Regions from separate parts of the Fodinibacter luteus genome, predicted to be linked through region 4. Evidence: riboswitches for the same ligand, from Rfam matches in the RefSeq annotation. Region 4 holds a riboswitch; each other region holds the start of a gene.

The links. A riboswitch is a leader RNA that binds a small molecule or an ion and turns the genes downstream of it on or off. The one in region 4 is predicted to bind S-adenosylmethionine.
Region 1: another riboswitch for S-adenosylmethionine. It lies ahead of metX (homoserine O-acetyltransferase MetX); the one in region 4 lies ahead of ABD899_RS07050 (hypothetical protein).
Region 2: another riboswitch for S-adenosylmethionine. It lies ahead of ABD899_RS10865 (bifunctional o-acetylhomoserine/o-acetylserine sulfhydrylase); the one in region 4 lies ahead of ABD899_RS07050 (hypothetical protein).
Region 3: another riboswitch for S-adenosylmethionine. It lies ahead of ABD899_RS05785 (aminotransferase class V-fold PLP-dependent enzyme); the one in region 4 lies ahead of ABD899_RS07050 (hypothetical protein).

What each region holds. Positions count from the first base shown of each region.
Region 1 covers NZ_BAABGM010000013.1:240,138-245,188, reverse strand. Annotated here, with positions in the region: gene ABD899_RS10830 (EcsC family protein) at 1-448, shown strand, start outside; gene ABD899_RS10825 (YkvA family protein) at 610-1,107, shown strand; gene ABD899_RS10820 (DUF4192 domain-containing protein) at 1,232-2,425, shown strand; SAM riboswitch class IV at 2,492-2,603, shown strand; gene metX (homoserine O-acetyltransferase MetX) at 2,620-3,750, shown strand; gene ABD899_RS10810 (universal stress protein) at 3,811-4,206, shown strand; gene ABD899_RS10805 (RNA polymerase sigma factor) at 4,409-5,051, shown strand, end outside.
Region 2 covers NZ_BAABGM010000013.1:253,666-258,716, forward strand. Annotated here, with positions in the region: gene ABD899_RS10855 (hypothetical protein) at 1-599, opposite strand, end outside; gene ABD899_RS10860 (hypothetical protein) at 596-883, opposite strand; gene ABD899_RS10865 (bifunctional o-acetylhomoserine/o-acetylserine sulfhydrylase) at 1,056-2,444, opposite strand; SAM riboswitch class IV at 2,526-2,639, opposite strand; gene mgrA (L-glyceraldehyde 3-phosphate reductase) at 2,829-3,875, shown strand; gene ABD899_RS10875 (nitroreductase family deazaflavin-dependent oxidoreductase) at 3,888-4,352, shown strand; gene ABD899_RS10880 (hypothetical protein) at 4,449-4,952, opposite strand; gene ABD899_RS10885 (hypothetical protein) at 4,945-5,051, opposite strand, start outside.
Region 3 covers NZ_BAABGM010000007.1:171,994-177,044, reverse strand. Annotated here, with positions in the region: gene ABD899_RS05795 (DegV family protein) at 1-356, opposite strand, end outside; gene ABD899_RS05790 (acyl-ACP desaturase) at 526-1,461, opposite strand; gene ABD899_RS05785 (aminotransferase class V-fold PLP-dependent enzyme) at 1,585-3,054, opposite strand; SAM riboswitch class IV at 3,100-3,216, opposite strand; gene leuS (leucine--tRNA ligase) at 3,407-5,051, opposite strand, start outside.
Region 4 covers NZ_BAABGM010000009.1:39,291-44,341, reverse strand. Annotated here, with positions in the region: gene ABD899_RS07060 (nuclease-related domain-containing DEAD/DEAH box helicase) at 33-1,700, shown strand; gene ABD899_RS07055 (hypothetical protein) at 1,833-2,522, shown strand; gene ABD899_RS07050 (hypothetical protein) at 2,589-2,819, opposite strand; SAM riboswitch class IV at 2,860-2,956, opposite strand; gene ABD899_RS07045 (nuclease-related domain-containing protein) at 3,087-4,463, shown strand; gene ABD899_RS07040 (hypothetical protein) at 4,499-5,051, opposite strand, start outside.

The DNA.
Region 1 (5,051 bases), on a different contig from region 4:
CCTGCCCGTCAACCTGCTCGGCTTCTACCTCCTCGCGACGCGGATGACGGCGTCGGTGGCCCGCGTGCGCGGGTACGACCTCTCGTCCGAGCACATCCGCACCGCTGTCCTGCTCACCCTCGTCGGCGCCGACGCCGACGACCTGCTGCGCAAGGCCAACGTCGCCGTCCCGGGTGGGACCCTGTCCAACCTCGCCGTGCAGCGGCTGCCCGGCCCGGCGCTCATGGTCGTCCAGAAGGGCATCGGCTTCCGCCTGCTCGCCCAGGTCGGCACGCACACCTTCGCCCGCCTGGGCCGGCTCGTGCCGTTCATCGGCGGGGCCATCGGTGCTGGGCTGGACGCATACATGCTCCGACGCTTCGCCGCGAACGCCAAGCGGCAGTTCCCACCGGTGGCACGCGCCGGCGCGACGGCCATCGAGGCGGACGCTGCATCCACGACCGCCTGACGGCCTGCCCTCGTGGGCAACCGTGGTCGGTGGGCCGCCGGCCGGCCGGCTGGGCCGGCGGAATGTGGTCCGGGCCGCGCGTGGAACGGGAATCGCCCGACACCCGTCGTTCGTTGAGCACAATGGCCCACGAGCGGCCAACTCTCGCCACAGGAGGACGCATGGCATCGGTGAAGAAGTTCGCGGCGGTCGCCGCCGTCGTGAAGGCGGTGCGTCTCGCGGCCCGACCGGGTGGCCCGACGCTCGGTGAGCGCGCTGGGGCCATGCCCCGGCTCGTGCGCGCGACATTGAGCGGCGCGTACCCCGGCATCACGAAGGGCCGGCTCGCGCTGATGCTGGCCGCGACGGGCTACATCGTCTCGCCGATCGACCTCCTCCCCGACGTCCTGGGGCTCGTCGGCCTCGCCGACGACGCCGTCGTCATGGGCTGGCTCGCGACCCGGTTCGTCGAGGAGACCGAGGCGTTCCTCGAGTGGGAGCGTGCCGGGGTCCGGCCCACCGGCCCGGCCACCACGCCGCCCGGCGCGTCCTCGGCCTTCGGGGCGTCGTCGGCCAACGGTGCGTCGTCCACCCCCCCGAGCGGCCACGGACCGACGCCCACGCCCAACGGCACGTCGCCCGCGAGCGCGCAGACGGTGCGCGGGAACGTCGTCGGCTGACCGGCGCGGCACCACGCCGCGCCGCTGCCGCCCCGGTCGTCCACAGGTGACCGGGGCGGCGTCGTCGATCCACAGCTCCCGGGTCGTCGTTCCGTAGGGGCCGGGTACCCGGGAGCGTGTCCGCATGACAGCAGACATCACGCTCCGCGGACCCGGCGACGTCGTCGCGGTCCTTCCGTACCAGCTCGGCTACCAGCCCCACGACAGCGTCGTGGCCGTCTCGATGCGGGGACGCCGGGTCGGGCTCGTCGCCCGCGCCGACCTCCCGCCCGACGAGCACGCCGAGGCGGTCGCCGCCACGCTCGTCGGCCCGGTGGTCCGCGACGGCGCGACCTCGGTTCTCGTCGTCGGGTTCGAGGACGTCCCCGACGCGAGCCTGCCGCTCGGCACGGCCCTCGTCGAGCAGCTCGAGCGCGCCGGCGTCGAGGTCCTCGACGTGGCCGTCGTCCGCGACGGCCGGCGCTACTCGGCCATCTGCTCCGACCCGTGCTGCCCGCCCGAGGGCGTGCCCCTGCCCGAGCCCGCCGACGTCCCCGGGATCGCCGAGCTCGTCGCGATGGGGCGCTCGCCGCTGCCGTCGCGTGCGGCCGTCGACCGCGTCGTCGAGCCCGACCTGCCGTCGTGTGCCGGTGTCGCCGACGCCGTTCTGGCTCGATCGGAGGTGTCGGCCCGTCGCCGCCGCCGCCGTGCGGTGGCGGCGTGGCGCGTCGTCCTTCGCGACCCTTCGGGGGAGTGGCGCCGAGCAGGGGCCAGTGGTCCCGGCGCGTTGCGCGCCCGCACCGACGCGGTGGGGCCACGTGCCGACCCCGTCGTCGTCGCCGACCTCGCCCTCGGCCTGCACGACGTCGCGTGGCGCGACGGTCTCATCGCCTGGCTGGCCCCCGGCGTCCTGCCGGTCGAACGGCTCGATGCCGACGTCGTCCAGCTGCTGCGCTCCTCCCTGCCGGCGTGGGGCGGGATGGGCTTCCACGCTCCCCCGGGGGCCGCCGAGGTCGCCGGCTCCACCGACGGTGACGCCACGCGACGGGCCGTCCTCGCCGTGATGCACGCGGACCTCGGCCAACGCCTGCTCGCGGTGTGCCGTTCGGTGCCCGACGAGTGCCCGGACGAGGCCGCCGCGGTGTGCACCGTGGCCGCCCACGTGGCCTGGGCGCAGGGCGACGGGGCCCTGGCCCGGGCAGCGGTCGAGCGGGCCCTGCGCCTGCGGCCCGACTACCGGCTGGCCGTCCTGCTCGAGCAGCTCATCGAGGGCGGGGTGCGCCTGCCCGTCCGGTCCCGACCCCCGCGAGAACCCGGTGCGCTCGGCTGGGCGGGGTGAGCAAGCGGTTGACCGGCCCTCGGGACGGGGAACGCCCGGGACGCGCGCGTGGTTACCATGGATGCCGGTCATGAGTCCCAGTGCCAAACCCCGGTTTGCTGGGCGGCAACCCTCCTCGCGGTGGGGTGCCCCGGGTGATGACCCGGTTGCACCCACCCCGGTGCGGCAAGCGCGATGTCCGAGGAGCACCTGTCATGACGGCCACCCCCACGCGGTCCACCGCGGCGGTCTGGCGCCCCGGGGACCCTGAGGGTGACCGACGGTTCGCGGCGATCGGCGACCTGCACCTCGAGCGCGGCGGGGTCCTCCCCGACGTCGTCGTCGCCTACGAGACGTGGGGCACCCTGTCGCCGTCCCGCGACAACGCGGTCCTCGTCGAGCACGCGCTCACCGGTGACAGCCACGTCGTCGGTGAGGCGGGTCCGGGCCACGCCTCGCCCGGCTGGTGGCCGGGGCTCATCGGGCCGGGCGCCCCCCTCGACACGGACCACCTGTTCGTCGTGGCCAGCAACGTGCTCGGCGGCTGCCAGGGCACGACCGGCCCGGCATCCCTCGACCCCTCCGGTCGGCCGTGGGGTGGCCGGTTCCCCTTCATCACGATCCGTGACCAGGTCGCGGCCGAGGTGGCCCTCACCGACGCGCTCGGCATCGAGCGGTGGCACGGAGTCCTCGGCGGCTCGATGGGTGGCATGCGCGCCCTCGAGTGGGCCACCGGTCATCCGCACCGTGTCGAACGCACCCTCGTCCTCGCGTCGACGGCCTATGCGACCGCCGACCAGGTCGCGTGGTGCCTGCCGCAGCTCCTGGCGATCCGCACCGACCCGGCCTACCGGGCGGGCGACTACTACGGCTCGCCGGAGTGGCCCGTCACGGGAATGGGGATCGCGCGACGCATCGCCCACACGACGTACCGCCACGAGGCCGAGCTCGCCTCGCGTTTCGGACGCGAGCCGCGCGACGGCGAGGACCCGCTCGGGGGCGGCGGTCGCTACGACGTCGAGAGCTACCTCGACCACCATGCGACCAAGCTGTCGCGGCGCTTCGACCCGAACAGCTACGTGGTCCTCACCGAGGCCATGAACAGCCACGACATCGGCCGCGGACGAGGCGGCGTCGCCGGTGCGCTGGCGTCCTACCGTGGCGAGCTCCACGTGGCCGGTGTGACGACCGACCGGCTCTACCCGCTGCGCCTGTCCCGCGAGATCGCCGCGGCCCGCGAGGGCACGAGGCTGTCCGTCATCGAGTCGCGCCACGGTCACGACGGCTTCCTCGTCGAGACCGGTCAGGTCGGCACGGTGATCACGGACGCCCTGCGCGCGGGCTGAGTGGTGCGTCTGCGGTAACGTCGCCCTCGGAGACACCGTCAGTCGCCCCAGGAGGAGATCGTGACCATCGTCGTCGGGTTCGTTCCCACCAAGGAGGGGCGGGCCGCCCTCACCCGAGCGGTGGAGGAAGCGAGGACGCGCCGGTCGCGCCTCGTCGTCATCAACTCCAACCGGGGTGGTCGTGACTACGACGACGAGTCGAGCCAGGCCGCCGAGGCCGAGCTGCAGCGGGTCACCGACGAGCTGACCGGGGACGGGCTCGAGCTCGAGGTCCGCCAGCTCGTTCGGGGCAACGAACCCGCCGAGGACCTCATCGCCGTCGCCAACGAGACCGATGCCGACCTCATCGTCATCGGCCTGCGCCGCAGAACCCCGGTCGGCAAGCTCATCCTCGGGTCCAACGCCCAGCGCATCCTGCTCGACGCGCCCTGCGCGGTCCTGGCCGTCAAGGGCTGAGCGACGACCCACCCGTCCGGGTGATGTGCCGGATTCCGGCCCGCCGTTTTATAATGGCTGAGCGCACCTGGTCGCGACACCGGCCCCAGCACGACCGGCCGGACGACACGGTGTCGCCCAGGACCCTCCCCGCCGCACCCGGAGCCTGCCTCGCGCGCACCGGAGCCCGGCCATCCGCGACGAAAGGTAGTCGGTGTCGCCTGTGTCCACCAGTTCCTCGGAGCCGAGCGCGCTTCCCCCTGAGTTCTCCCACCAAGCCCTGCAGTCCCTCGTCCGCACCGGGACGGCGAACGGGTCGGTGACGGGGGAGCAGGTCGCGGAGGCCATGCGCGCGGCCGACGTGAGGCCCAAGCGGGGCCGCGTCGTCCTGCGTGCCCTCGGCGAGCAGGGCATCCACGTCGCCATGGAGGCCGGCCCGACCCGCGTCGCCGCCGCCACGACACGCACGACGAAGAAGGCGTCGGCGACGAGCCGGGCCGCCAGTGCCACGACGTCCAAGCCCGCGAAGGCGACGGCGACGAAGGCCACCGCCGCGCCCGCGAAGGCTGCCTCCAAGAGCACGGCCGCGAAGCCCGCGGCCAGGACGACGGCCTCGACGACGAAGTCCGCGGCCAAGACGGCCCCCGCGACGACGTCCGAGGCGGGGGCGACGAAGTCCACCGCGAAGACGGCCTCCCCGGCGACGAAGGCGACGGCGAAGGCCGCACCCAGGGCGAAGGCCGCGGGGACGAGGGCGACGCGGACGGCATCCACCGCGGTCGCCGACGACGCGCCGGCCACCGGCTCGACCCGCACCGCCAAGGCCGCGACGACCCGACAGGCCGCCTCCGTCGCGGCGTCAGTCG
Region 2 (5,051 bases), on a different contig from region 4:
CCCACCGCGCCGAGGGTCGCGACGTCGTGGGCCGCGCGGCTCGCCCCGGCGACGACGCGGTACGCGAGGGAGTCGGCGACATCGTCGACCGCGAGCGCCCGCAGCGCGAGGGCGCACCGGCGGTCAGCCTCCCGGAAGCCCTCGGCCGCCGCGGCGTGCCGAGCGCGGGCGGCGGCCTGCTGCTCGACCTGCTCGCGCTGGAGGTGGCGCACGACGAGGACGTCCGGCGAGTCCTCCGACGAGCCCGCGCACACGAGCGCGTACGCGCGGTCCTCGAGCGCCGCGTACGCGTGCTGCGCGTCGTCGTCGTCGCGCACCGCCGTCGAGACGACGGCCTGGGCCTGCTCCATGGCCGCGGCGAGCGCACGCAGCGGGGATGCCGCGCCGCCGAGGCGCGCGGACACGGCATCCAGCACCGGGGGCAGCTCGCGCAGCCGGGCCCCGAAGGCCTCGCCGGCCGGACCGTCCCACGTGGCACCGTCGCGCAACCGGCCGAGCACGGCAGCGAGCGCCGAGAGCCTTCCGCCGGTCGTCGCGAGCCGGTCGGCGAGGAGCCGGACGGCCCCGGGGTCACCCGGGAGCGGGGGAAGTCGGGTCACCACGACCCACCGCCGAGCGACCGGGACACCCCGGCGTCGGTGTCGACGTAGAGCGCCCCCGCACCGACGGCGGCCTCGCCGAGGTCGCACAGCGCCGACCCCAGCGCCAGCCGGACCCGCCGCCACCCGCCGAGCAGCTCCTCGACCGCGGGCCCCGTGTCGCCGGGGCCGAGGGCCCAGCGATCCGCCGCCGGGTCGCCCATGAGCAGGAGGTCGGCACCCGTCTCCGCGAGGGCAACCCCCAGCTCGGCCACCTCCGTGGCGTCGACCCGGACCGTCGTCATGCCTCCCACGCTAGAAGCACCCGCCGACCGCCTCGCCGAGTTGTCCACAGGCCATGGTCACCGGCGAGCCCGCGACACCCTGAGCGCCCGGCATCCGGTCTCGTCCGTGCCGACGAGGCGGTCCCGGGGGCGCGAGGACGTCGGTCCCCGCACCCCCGGGACAACCGCGGCCTCAGCCGACCGTGGCCCCGGCCAGGTCGGCCGGCTGCTCGGCCCCGAGGTCGCCGCCGGCGGCTGCCGGGCCATCCTGCGCTGCGGCGAAGCCCGCGTCGAGGTCGGCGAGGATGTCCTGGATCGACTCGAGGCCGACCGCGAGCCGCACGAGGCCCGGCGTGACACCGGCCGCGAACCGGTCCTCGTCGCCGCCCTGGCTGTGCGTCGTGGATGCCGGGTGGATGGCGAGCGAGCGCACGTCGCCGATGTTCGCGACGTGGCTGTGCAGGCTGAGGCCCTCGACGAAGCGCTGACCCGCCTCGAGCCCGCCCGCGATCTCGAACGCGAGCACCGCGCCGGCGCCCTTCGGGGCGTACCGGTCGGCGAGCGCCTTGCTCGGGCTCGAGTCGAGGGAGGCCCAGCGCACCGACTCGACCTGCGGGTGCGCCTCGAGGTACTCCGCGACCTTCCGGGCGTTCTCGACGTGCCGCTCGACGCGCAGGCTGAGCGTCTCGACGCCCTGGGCGATGAGGAACGCGTTGAACGGCGAGATGGCCGCGCCGATGTCGCGCAGCAGCTGCACGCGTGCCTTGAGGATGTACGCGAGGTTGGCGCCGAGGGCGCCGCCGACGCCGAGGTCACGGGCGAAGACGAGCCCGTGGTAGCTCTCCTCCGGGGTGTTGTAGTTGGGGAACCGCTCGGGGTCGCGACCGAAGTCGAAGGTGCCGCCGTCGACGATGACGCCGGCGATCGACGTGCCGTGCCCCCCGAGGTACTTCGTCGCCGAGTGGATGACGACGTCGGCGCCGTGCTCGAGCGGGCGGATGAGGTAGGGCGTCGCGATCGTGTTGTCGACGACGAGCGGCACCCCGACCTCGTGGGCCACGCCCGCGACCCCGGCGATGTCGAGCACGATGGCCTTGGGGTTGGCGATCGTCTCGGCGAAGAACGCCTTGGTGTTCGGCCGCACGGCGGCGCGCCACTCGTCGAGGTCGTCCTGGTCCTCGACGAAGGTGACGTCGACGCCGAGCTTGCGGAAGGTGTACTTGAGCAGGTTGACGGTGCCGCCGTAGAGCGCGGCGCTCGAGACGACGTGGTCTCCGGCCTCGGCGACGTTCAGCAGCCCGATCGTCGTCGCGGCCTGCCCCGACGCGACGAGGAGCGCGCCGACGCCGCCCTCGAGGGCCGCGATCCGCTGCTCCACGGCATCCTGGGTGGGGTTCATGATCCGGGTGTAGATGTTCCCGAACTCCCTGAGCGCGAACAGGTTCGCCGCGTGGGCGGTGTCGTTGAAGACGTAGGACGTCGTCTGGTAGATGGGTAGGGCCCGGGCGCCGGTGGCGCTGTCGGGCACCTGGCCGGCGTGGATCTGGGCGGTCTCGAAGCCCCACTGCGAGGGGTCGGTCATGGCAGGTCTCCCTGGGTCGGGTGCGCCGGGGCGACCGCCCGGCGCACGACGTACGTGGCACTGCGGGACCACCGTGAGCAGGGCCCGCGCTTGCGCGCGGCGGGTGCCGCACGCCAGGTCCTCACCCGGGGCACCCCACCGCGGTTGGAGGGTTGCCGGCCAGCGAGCCGGGGCTTGGCGCTGGCGCTCATGACCTGAGCCGAATATACGTCCCCGGCGGATGCCGGTCACCCCGGCTCCCCGTTCGTCTCACCTCCCGGTCCCCCCACCTGCCGACTCCGTGCGACTTGTGTGCGGTTCTGACAGCTCATCCACCGGAGAACCGCGGGCAACTCGCACGAGGTCGGAGGGTGGGGGCCGGACGGGGCGGGGCAGGATGGGGGCATGACCTTCCACGCTGACGAGTACCAGGCCGCCCCCGCACGCTACGAGGCCGGGATGCCGTACCGCCGGGTCGGGCGCTCGGGTCTGGACCTGCCCGCCGTCTCCCTGGGCCTGTGGCACAACTTCGGCGACGACGTCCCCCTCGAGCGCCAGCAGGCGACGCTGCGCCGGGCGTTCGACCGCGGGGTGACCCACTTCGACCTCGCGAACAACTACGGCCCGCCCTACGGCTCGGCCGAGCGCAACTTCGGCACGATCTTCGCTCGGGACTTCCGCCCCTACCGCGACGAGCTCGTCATCAGCTCCAAGGCGGGGTACGACATGTGGCCGGGGCCCTACGGTCAGGGTGGCGGGTCGCGCAAGTACGTCGTCGCCTCGTGCGACCAGTCCCTCCAGCGGATGGGCCTGGACTACGTCGACATCTTCTACAGCCACCGGTTCGACGAGACGACCCCGCTCGAGGAGACGATGGGTGCGCTCGACTCGCTCGTGCGCGCCGGCAAGGCGCTCTACGTCGGCATCTCGTCGTACTCCGGCGAGCGCACGCGCGAGGCCGTCGAGATCCTGCGCGCGATGGGCACCCCCCTGCTCATCCACCAGCCGTCGTACTCGATGCTCAACCGCTGGGTCGAGGAGGACCTGCTCGACGTGCTCGGGGTCGAGGGCGTCGGGTGCATCGCGTTCTCCCCCCTCGCCCAGGGCATGCTGACGAACAAGTACCTCAAGGGGATCCCCGAGGGGTCGCGTGCCGCGCAGGGGAAGTCGCTCGACCCTGAGCTGCTCACCGACGAGGCGCTGAGGCACGTGCGGGCGCTCGACCGGATGGCGCGGGCCCGCGGCCAGTCGCTCGCGCAGATGGCCCTCGCCTGGGCGCTGCGCGACCCCAGGGTGACGTCGGTGCTCATCGGCGCCTCGTCGGTCGAGCAGCTCGACAACAGCCTCGACGCGGTGGGCCACCTCGAGTTCACCGCCGAGGAGCTCGCGAAGATCGACAAGCACGCGGTCGACGCCGGCATCAACCTGTGGAAGACCTCGAGCGACAAGTGAGTTGACCTCGCCATGAGCGACGACCGCGAGACCACGGAGTACCTCCCGAGCCCGACCGAGTGGGTCCGCCGCCAGGTGGAGACCATCGAGGCGACCGGTGACACCCGCTCGGTGCACATCATGAACCGCCCGGTCGTCATGCTGACGATGCGCGGTGCACGCACCGGCGCGGTGCGCAAGGTGCCGTTGATGCGCGTCGAGCACGACGGCGTCTACGCGGCGGTGGCGAGCAAGGGTGGCGCACCGCAGCACCCCCAGTGGTACGCGAACCTGCGGGCGAACCCGCAGGTCACCGTGCAGGACGGGACGCGGTCGTGGTCGGCGGTCGCCCGCGAGCTGACCGGCGACGAGCGGGCGGCCTGGTGGGAGCGGTGCGTCGCGGCGTACCCGCCCTACGCGCAGTACCAGACCAGGACGGACCGGCTCATCCCGGTGCTGCTCCTCGAGCCGGTCGACCCGGCTCCCATCGAGAGCTGACCTCCGGCCACGACGACCACCTCGCCGTGAGGGCGGACGTGGCGGCTCCGGCAGCCACGGCCGCACTCGTCGCGCGGGGAGCAGCGCGGATGCCGGTCAGCCGGCGGGGGTTCCCGCCGGCGGGTTCGCCGGGTCCCCCGGCCCGGCGCCGAGGCCGTTTCCCGCGGTGGCCGGCGGCACGGCATCCACCTCGAGCTCGGCCGCCGAGCGCTCGACCCGGCGGAACCACCACAGGCCGAGCACGGGGAGCACGAGCGGGACGAAGCCGTACCCCTGCCCGAAGTGCGACCACACGGTCTTGTCGGGGAACGCGTCGGGCACGAGGTAGGACACCGCGCCGACGACGAGGACGCCGACGAGCTCGACGGCGCACGCGACGATGCCCACGCGGACCCAGCGTCCGCCGCGGGCCAGGCACCACGTCGCGAGGAGGTAGACGGCGGCCGCGAGCGCCGACAGCGTGTAGGCGAGCGGCGCGGTGTCGAACCCGGTCGTGATCTGCAGGACGGACCGTCCCGTCGCGGCGAGCGCGAGCACTCCGTAGACGACGACGAGCACGACACCGGGGCCACCGAGGGCCCGACGGGTGGAGTCAGGCATAGGTGTTCCAGATCTGCTGGAGGCGGGCGGCCATGACGGCGACGGCGAACGCGCCGACGGCGAGCGAGCCCATCGCCCAGCGCGACTTCTCCTTGATCG
Region 3 (5,051 bases), on a different contig from region 4:
CCGAGGGCCCGGGAGTCGACGACGGTGACCGGCAGCGGTGACTGCGCCGCGGCGAGCTCGGCCCCCCCGATGGTGCTCGACATCTCGGCCGAGATGTGGACCGACACGACGGCATCCGCACCTCCCGCCGCGGCCGCCTCGTAGGCGGACAGGAACGCCGCGGGCGCGGGCCGCGACGTCGACACCGGGATGAACGAGCGCAGCGCCGCGGCGACCCCGGCGGCGTCGATGTCGACGCCCTCGGCGTGCTCGCGGCCACCGACGACGACGTGCAGCGGGACGACCCGCACGTCGAGGCCGGCGAGGAGGTCGGCCGGCAGGTACGCCGTGGAGTCGGTGACGAGGGCGGTGCTCACCCGAGCAGGCTAGTGGTCCGGCCGGCCCGCCGAGCTCGCGCGCTCCGCCGGCTCACGCCCGTCACGCGGCTCACGCCGGCCACGCGGCTCACGCCCGTCCGGCGGCTCACGGCCACCGCCGGCTCACGGCCACCGCCGGCTCACGGCCACCGCCGGCTTGCCTGCGGCCTCAGGCGTTCTGGCGAGCCGCGAGCTTCGCGGCCCGCTCCTCGCGCTTCTCGACGAACCGGGTCGCCTCGGCGTCGAGCGCCCCGACGGCGTCGGAGAGCCGGTCGCGCGCGGCCTCCCCCTCGGCGTCGAGCCCCTCGAGCTCCCACACCCCCCACTGCCGCAGGAGCGGCTGGACGATGTCGTCGTGGTGGATGCGCAGGTCGTAGATCCCGGCCATCGCCATCTGCACGGCCTTGCGCCCGAACCCGGGGATGATCGCGCCCGGCATCTGGAAGTCGACGACCTCGTCGGTGATCGCCCGCATCGTCTGGCTCGGCGTGAGCTCGAGCGCCGCCTGGACGATGTTGCGGTAGAAGATCATGTGGAGGTTCTCGTCCTTGGCGACGCGGGTCAGCATCTTCTCGGCGATCGGCTCGTCGGTGTACCGCCCGGTGTTGCGGTGCGAGACCCGGGTCGCGAGCTCCTGGAACGACACGTACGCGCAGACGTTGAGCAGCGGCTTGTCGCCCGAGTCGTAGCCGGTCTGCATCGTGTCCATCCGCGCCTGCTCGAGCTCGTCGGGGTCGACCCCGCGGGTCACGAGGAGGTAGTCGCGGATGCAGAACGCGTGCCGGCCCTCCTCGGCCGTCCACCGGTTGACCCACTCGCCCCACGCGCTGTCGCGGCCGAAGGCCCGCTCGATCTCGCGGTGGTAGCTCGGCAGGTTGTCCTCGGTGAGCAGGTTGACCTCGAGGGCGGTGCGGGCGATCGGGCTGAGCTGGGACTGCTCGACCGACCAGGGCTCGCCGCCGAGCTCCTTGAAGTCCCGGCCGAGCGACCACGGCACGTACTCGTGCGGCATCCAGTCCTGCGCGGCCTTGAGGTGCCGGTCGAGATTCTCCTCGGCGACCGGCTCGAGGGCGCCGAGCAGCGCGGTGGTGTCGAGATCGGCCATGGGTCCTCCTCGGTGGGGGACGTGACGGCGGTCATGTCCTCGGGACCTCAGCCTGCACCCTCGCGCGCCCCGGGACCACCCGTCCGCGCGGACTTTCCCGGATGCCGTTCGCTCGCCGCGCGCTCACCAGGGCAGCGGTGCGCCCGCCTCCCGCGGGTCGTCGACGGGGACCCAGCCGTGCTCGGGCGTGTGCTCGTACACGGTGCCCGGCCCCTCGTCGGCGAGCACCGCGACGGCGGCGAGCAGTCGGTCGACGTGCTCGTCGGTCGTCGCGAGGCCGGCGCTGACCCGCACCGCGGTGTCGTGCTCGTCCGAGCCCTCGCCGAGGAGGGTGTCGACGAGGATGTGCGCGCAGAACTTGCCGGCGCGCACCCCGATGCCGTGCTCGGCCGACAGCGACGCGGCGACGAGGTGGCTGTCGAGTCCGTCGACGGTGAACGTGACCACCGGGCCGCGCTCGGTGTCGTCGCCGAAGAGCGAGTAGGTGCTCACCCCGTCGATCGCACGCAGCCCGTCGAGGAGGCGCCCCGTGAGCCGGGACTCGTGCTGCTCGATGGCGGCACGGTGCTCGCGGATCGTCGCGCACGCGGCGGCGAGGGCGACCGCGCCGAGCACGTTCGGGCTGCCGGCCTCGTGCCGGGCCGCACCGGTCGTCCACCGCGTCGTGCGCTCGGTGACCTGGACCGTGGCTCCCCCGCCGGCGAGGTAGGGCGGCGCGGCATCGAGCCAGTCCCGGCGCCCGGCGAGCACGCCGGTGCCGAACGGGGCGTGCACCTTGTGCCCGGAGAAGGCGACCCAGTCGACCCCGAGCGCGTCGACGTCGATGGGGCGGTGGGCCGCGGACTGCGCCGCGTCGAGCAGCACGCGGGCTCCGTGGCGGCGCGCGATCGCGGCCAGCCGCTCGACCGGCCACAGCTCCCCGGTGACGTTGCTCGCGGCGGTGAGCACGACGAGGGCGTGGTGCGGGCGGCGCGCGGTGCCGGGCGGCAGCTCGCGCAGCGCGGCGTCCAGGAGCAGCTCGGCGTCGCGGGTGCTGCCCGGGACGGGGAGGCGCACCGTGTCCCGGTGGCGCCACGGCAGGAGGGTCGCGTGGTGCTCGGACGCGAAGACGATGACGGTGGTGTCCCGCGGCAGTGCCCGGGCGAGCAGGTTGACCGAGTCGGTCGTGCCGCGGGTGAACACGACGACGTCGTCCTCGCGCGCGCCGACGAAGCGGGCCACCTCGTCGCGGGCCGCCTCGTAGTGGGCGCTCGTCACCCGCGACAGCCAGCCGGTGCCGCGGTGCACGCTGGAGTAGGTGCGCGTCGCGGTGCCGACGGCGCGGGCGACCCGCTCGAGGGCCGGGGTCGACGCGGCGTGGTCGAGGTTGGCGTAGTCGACCCAGTCACCGGACAGGGTCGGCACGAGGTCGGGGCGCACGACCGACGGCAGGTCGCGGCTCCCGGCGCCGTGGTGACGACCAGCGGATGCCGTGGCACCGGCATCCGTGGACGACCCGGCCGGGCGGGTGGTGGCCGGGAGCGCGTCGTCGGGGACGGCCCGCAGCCGGGGACGGCGGTGGAACGAGGGGGGCGTGCTGCTGGCGATCGACACGGTAGGGGTCTCCCGGGGCTGGAGGACCTCGGGGGCGATCCCGGGATCCCGCGCTTGCCGACGACCAGTGGGGTCGCCGACCAGGTCGTCACCCGGAGCACCCCACCGCGGAAGGAGGGTTGCTGGCCAGCGAGCCGGGGCTTGTCACTGGCACTCATGACCTACGGGAGCAAGCGTAGGAGCGCGACCCGCGGCACGGCATCCCCGGTCCATGACCCGAGACGTGCGGTCGCCGGGCCGCCGCGCCGCAGATCGGCCGGGAAACCGGGCGACCCCGAACACCCCTCCAGAGATCCTTGCACCGCGAAAGGAATTCCTCCACGCGGGCAAGCAAGTCTCCCGAGGTACCCCGTCAGGCCGGGACGACGTTGACGAGCTTGGGCGCGCGGACGATGACCGTGCGGATGCCGTCCGGCACCGCCGCGCGGACCTTCTCGCTCGCGAGGGCGAGCTCGCGCAGGGCGTCCTCGGTGATGTCCGAGGGCACCTCGAGCCGGTCGCGGACCTTGCCGCGCACCTGGACGACGCACGTCACCGTGTCGTCGACGAGCAGGGCGGGGTCGGCGACCGGGAACGCCTCGTGGACGAGCGACTCGGTGTGCCCGAGCCGGGACCACAGCTCCTCGGCGATGTGCGGTGCGAGGGGCGCGACCATGAGCACGATCTGCTCGGCGGCCGCGCGCGGGACACCACCCTCGAGCTTGGTGAGGGCGTTGTTGAGCTCGGTGAGCCGGGCGATGGCGGTGTTGAACCCGAGCCCCGCGTAGTCGGTGCGCACCGCGTCGATCGTGCGGTGGAGCACCCGGGTCGTCACGTCGTCGAGCGGCGCGTCGACGACGACGACCTCACCGCTCTCCTCGTCGACCACGTTGCGCCACAACCGCTGGAGGAAGCGCTGCGAACCGACCACGGCGCGGGTGTCCCAGGGCTTGCTCTGCTCGAGCGGCCCGAGCCCCATCTCGTAGAGCCGGAAGGTGTCGGCACCGAACGCCGCGTACATCTCGTCGGGGCTGACCATGTTCTTCAGCGACTTGCCGATCTTGCCGAACTCGCGCGTCACCGGCTCCCCGTGCCAGGTGAAGACCGGGTGGCCGTCGGCGCCCACGCCCTCCTCGACCTCACGGGCCTCGACGTACTGACCCCGGCTGTCGGTGAACGCCGGCGCCTGGATGTAGCCCTGGCTGAAGTACGTCCGGAACGGCTCGTCGCTGCTCAGGTGGCCGAGGTCGTGCAGCACCTTGTGCCAGAAGCGCGCGTAGAGCAGGTGGAGCACGGCGTGCTCGACGCCGCCGACGTAGAGGTCCACCCCGCCGGGGTCCCGGGTGCCGGGGGCGGCGCCCGCCACGGGCTCCTCGCGCGGGCCCATCCAGTAGGCCTCGTTCTCGGGGTCGACGAGCACGGCGTCGTTGGCCGGGTCGAGGTAGCGCAGGTAGTACCAGCACGACCCGGCCCAGTTCGGCATCGTGTTCGTCTCGCGGCGGAACCGGCGGGTGCCGCGACCGTCGCCGAGGTCGAGCTCGACGTCGACCCACTCCTGGACCCGCGACAGCGGCGGCTCGGGCTCGCTGCTCGCGTCCTCGGGGTCGTAGGTGCGCGGGCTGTAGTCGGGGACGTCCGGCAGCTCGACGGGCAGCATGGCGTCGGGGACGGCATGGGCGACCCCGTCCTCGTCGAAGACGACCGGGAACGGCTCGCCCCAGTAGCGCTGGCGGCTGAACAGCCAGTCGCGCAGCTTGTACGTGATCGTCGCCTCGCCGAGCCCCTTGTCGACGAGGTATGCCGTGATCCGTTCCTTCGCGTCGGCGACGCCGAGCCCGTCGAGGCTCAGCTCGTCGTTGCTCGAGTTGATCGCCGGCCCCTCGCCGGTGAACGCGGTGTCCTCGTCGTGGCCGGGCGTCGGCTGCACGGTGCGGACGATCGGCAGGTCGAAGGCCCTGGCGAAGTCCCAGTCGCGCTCGTCCTGGCCGGGCACGGCCATGATCGCACCGGTGCCGTAG
Region 4 (5,051 bases):
GTTGTGTCGGAGCCAAGTGCCACCATGGCGCCATGACGGCCCACGGCATCCCGGATGACCCTCAGTTCGCGACCGAGTCCGAGCGTGAGGTGTGGCAGCGGCTGCTGAAGCAGGGCCACGACGACTGGACCGTCCTCGCCAACGTCCGTCTCACCGACGAGAAGAAGGACCACGAGCTCGACGTCATCGTCCTCATGCCCGATGTCGGCGTGGTCGTGGTGGAGGTCAAGGGCGGCGACCTCCGCGTGGAGGACGGTGAATGGGTGGTCGGCTCTGGCAAGGGCCGGCGCGTCGTGCACCCGGTGGACCAGGGGCGGGACGGCAAGTACGCCTTGCGCGCCTACATGGAGCGCGACCCTCGATGGAAGGGCTCGAGCCGCACCCGGGTGCGGTTCGGTCATGCCATCGCGGCGCCCTACACGCACCTGTCCGACGACTTCGAGACGCCGGACTGCCCGCGCTGGATGATCAGCGGGTGCGGCGACCAGGCCGACCTAGCTGGGCGGTTGTGGGACGTCGCCGCACGCCAGGAGGGCGGGCACCGCGTGCCCACCCACGACGACTGCGAGCTCATCGTCGAGATCCTCAAGGGCCGCAACCTCCCGCAGCGCACCATGCTCGCCGAATCCGACGAGCGTGAGGCGCGGGCCGACCGGCTGACCATCGAGCAGGCCACGATCCTCGGCGTCACCCGACTCATGAACCGTGTCGAGGTCCGCGGTGGGGCGGGCAGTGGCAAGACCGTTCTGGCCCTCACCCAGGCCAAGGAGCTGACCCGCGGCAGGCACGGAATGCCGGCCCAGCGGGTCGCACTGCTCTGCTACTCAGTGGGGCTCGCCAGCTGGTTCAAGCGCTACATGGGCACCGTTGACCGGAAGCACCGGCCGGCGTTCGTCGGGACGTTCGAGGAGCTCGCGGCCTATTTGGGCGTCAGCGAGTTCGGCGGGCGCGACGACACCGACTTCTGGGAGAACCGGCTGCCCGCGGAGATGACCGAGCGCGTCGGTGACCTTCCCCACGGCAAGCGGTTCGACGCCGTCGTCGTCGACGAGGCGCAGGACTTCGCCGACGGGTGGTGGACGCCGATCATGCGGTGCCTGCACGACGAGGACCACGGAGGGGTCTACGTCTACAGCGACGAGAACCAGCGGGTGTTCGCCCGATTCGGCCGGCCGCCGGTGCCGCTTGTCCCGCTCGTGCTCGATACATGCCTCCGCAACACGCGCCAGATCCTGACTTCCTTCGCGCCGCTCGCACCGATGCGGATGTATGCCGGCGGTGGTGACGGACCTGAGGTGACCTACGTCGAGGCGTCGGCCGAGGACGCCCTCGACGTCGCCGACGACCAGATCGACCCGCTTCTGGAGGAGGGATGGCGGCCCGAGGACGTCGCGTTGCTGACGACGGGTGCACGGCACCCTGAGCAGGTGGCTCTGCAGGAGTCGGAGGGGCAGGAGGGCTACTGGCGGACCTTCTGGGACAAGGACTGCGTGTTCTACGGTCACGTCCTCGGGTGCAAGGGTTTGGAGCGCCGGGTGGTGGTGCTCTGCGTCAACGAGCGGATGCCGCGTGAACGGTCTCGAGAGCGGTTGTACGTCGGGCTGTCACGGGCCACGGACAAGCTCGTGGTCGTGGGACCCCCCGACGTCATTGCCGAGATGGGCGGGCACGAAGTGGCCAAGCGGCTCGGGCTTTCATGACGGTCGGCCTTGAGGCCGGCTCCGCAGCTAGGTTGTGCCGCAACCACACTCCCAAGTGCAGGAGGCGCAATGGGCACCTTCCCATTCGGAGCACCGGTCAACGAACTCGCACTCGGGGTTCCACTGCGTCGAGTGCGAGCCTTCGTGCTCGGTGCCTATCCGTCCGCCCTCCACGTCGAGTGGACGCCCCCACCGCCGCTCGGAAGGCGAATTGCAGCCCTGCCCGTCGACAATGAGCCCTACCCGTTCTGGGACGGCTTGGGGATGGACCATTTCGTGGAGAGGTGGCGATCGGAGCACTTCGACCCCTCGTGGGGCCGCGTCAGGCCGTCGATGATGAACGGCACATCAGGCCGAGCGCTGCACGAGCGGTGGCTCAAGCCCCTTGGTGTGGACCCGATGGACTACTTCGTGACGGACTGCCTGCCGACGTCGATGCTGAGTACCGGAGTCGCCAAACGGGTGACCGGAGATGGCGTCTACGCCAGCCTGATTGACACCCTGGGGCTGCCGAAAGTTGACATGCAGCCACATCCGTCAGAGGGCGACATCGTGCGACGGGCCGCGTTGCACCACGGGCGGATTCGTGAACAGATCCTGGCCTCGGGGGCGGAGATACTCGTGACGCTCGGCAACGCGGCGGCGCGCGTGGTGCAACAGATGACGGGGCATCCGGAGGGCGTACTCACCGAGAAGACCTACCGCCAGGCGCGGGCGATTCGAATCGAAGGGCGGTCTCTGACGTGGCACGCCCTGGTCCATCCGGCGGTGCGCCCGCCGTGGGACGAGAGGCATGACGCTTGGATCGCCATTCGAGGATGAGGCGCGTTTTCCGTGAGATCTGGTCAACTGCCACGCCGGCCTCCGACTGCCGGCGACCGCGCCGGCTCACCGGTGGGGCAGCGCGCTCGCGTCGTGGCTGCGGCCGACCCACTCCCGGCGGGCCGAGGAGCACAGCTTCGAGAAGCCCCACCGCGTGAACCCCGACTGGTCGGAGTGCAGCCACTGCCAGTCGGACCAGCGCAGGTAGGCGAGGAGGTCGGCATCCGAGAGCTCGGTGAGCAGGTCGGCGACGAGTCCGTGGCCGATCTCGACGCGGGGGTACGGGTTCGTGGGCATGGTGGTTCCTTCCGGGTCCGTCGGACCCGGGACGACCCCGGATCCGCTGTTGTCTGACGACCGGCTCGTCACCTGGGGCACCTCGGCGGGGAGGTTGCCGGACAGCAAGCCAGGGCTTGTCGCTGCCTCTCGTGAGCCGTGCACCACTCTAGGACACGGGGCCGACAGCGGCGCCGGATCAGGCCGGCACGCCTTGGCAACGTCTCCGGTTTGCCTGCGGTGGGGCGCCGTTCGATGCCAGCATGGCGTCGAACGACAGGGGGATCGGTGGGGGAGTCCGGGGGCAGTGCGCAGCGCAGGGCCGAGCACCTGCGTGCCAGCGGGGATGCCGCCTCGGCCGCGTGGGCGGCCGGCGCGGAAGGTGAGCGTCGGGTCGCCCAGGCGCTCTCGGCGCTGCCTGAGCCCTGGGTCGTCCTGCACGACCGGCTGCTCCGCCCGGGGCTGGCCGAGTCCAACCTCGACCACGTGGTCGTCGGACCGGCGGGTGTCATCCTCGTCGACGCCAAGAACTGGGGCGGCAACGTCACCGAGTGGAACGGCGTTCTCTACCAGCACCGGTGGGACACCGCGGGCCACCGCAGCCACGAGGCCAAGCACTCCGAGGTGGCCAAGGTGCATGCGATGGGCCGGGAGATGGCCACACGCCTCGGGATGCCGGTCACTCCCGTGCTCTGCCTCGCCGGCAGCCGCTCGGCGCACTTCGGCGAACCGCAGCAGATCCGTGGGATCTGGGTGGTGCCGGTAGGTCGACTGGTCGGCTGGCTCGAGGCGCGCACGCGCGTGGTGGACGATGACGTGCTCGATCGGCTCTCCACGCTCGTGATGACGGAGTTCCCCTCCACGACGACGGATCCCGCTCTCCTCGCGGCCATCGGGGCCGATCTGGCTCGGGCCCAACGGTCGACGAGGCTCGCAAGGCCGCGACGGGCCGGGCGGGCACCTGCGGCCAGGCCCGGGCGGCAGTCGAACCGCGGCCGTCCCGCGCGGTCAACGCGCGGCCGGCGGCGAGCGGCCGTCGTTCGACAGGTCTTCGCCCTGCTCGGGCTGGCCGCCCTGTGGTGGATGGTCACGAGCGGGGTGATCGAGGTGGTGAGCCGCACGGCATCCGATCTGGTGGGCCGCACGGCATCCGGACTGGTGAACCGCACGACATCCGACATGGTCACGAGGACGGTCACCGACGCGATGGCGCCGACGCCGACGCCGGCACGGCTGTCGTGCGCGGACGTCGATCCGCGGGCCGTCAAGGCGCTTCGCGCGGAAGAGCTCGCCGCCACGCCGGGGCCGCTCGGCTGCGACTGGCACACCACCGACGACGAGGGGCGACGGATGCTCGCCCTGCGCCTGCACGAGCTGAGAGGCCCGGTCGAGGCGCTCCACCCCATGCTGGAGGGGTCCGCGGACGCGGGCGGGCCCGAGGTGCACACCGGCTACTCACGTGGTGGCGAGGCGACCTTCCTGTGGGTGCGGGCCGGCATCCCGATCTCGTCGACGAAGGGCTCGGCCACCGCCACCCGCAGCATCCACGTCCAGGTGTCGCACGACCTGCTCGGCCTGTCGCCGAAGGAGGGGGCGCGCGTCGCGGCCTCGCTCGCGGAGGCTGCCAGCGGCGCCGCTGAACGCCTGACCGAGCCCGCACCCTGATGTCGGAGCGAGTCGTGACCTCCCCTCGGCTCCGTTCACTCCTCGTCGTCGTCGACTCTGATCGCCTCCTCGTAGGCGTCGGCGAAGTGGATGACGCCCTCGAGGACGTCGAGGACGGCCGTCGCCATCTCCTCGGGCGGGAGGTCGAGGTCGTGCAGCTCGGCCCGCTCCGGAACCTCCCTGATGAGCCGGCGCACGCGTCGTTGTTCGTCGTCGGAGAGGTCGTAGTCCTGCAGCACCGCCAGGAGGACATCGCGCAGGCAGTACCTGGCGTGCTCCGGAGCCGACGCGAACGTGTCGGCGATGGCGCCGAGCCAGTCGTCCTCGCCGTCCTCGAGCGCGTCGGTGACGGCGAGGAACATCTCCTGGTGCGCCATCATCGCGGCTGGGTGGACCCGCTCGTGCTCGTCGTAGGGCAGCGCGACGGCCCGCTCGACGAACCGGCGCGCCCGAGCCTCGTCGCCGTGCTCGAGCGCCCGCATGGCCTTGTGGAGGAGGTTCGTCGCGCCCTGCATCTGCGCCAGGCTGAACGGTGAGAGGGCGGCTGTGGCACGCAGCGGGATGTCGCCCAGACCCCGGTTCGACTCC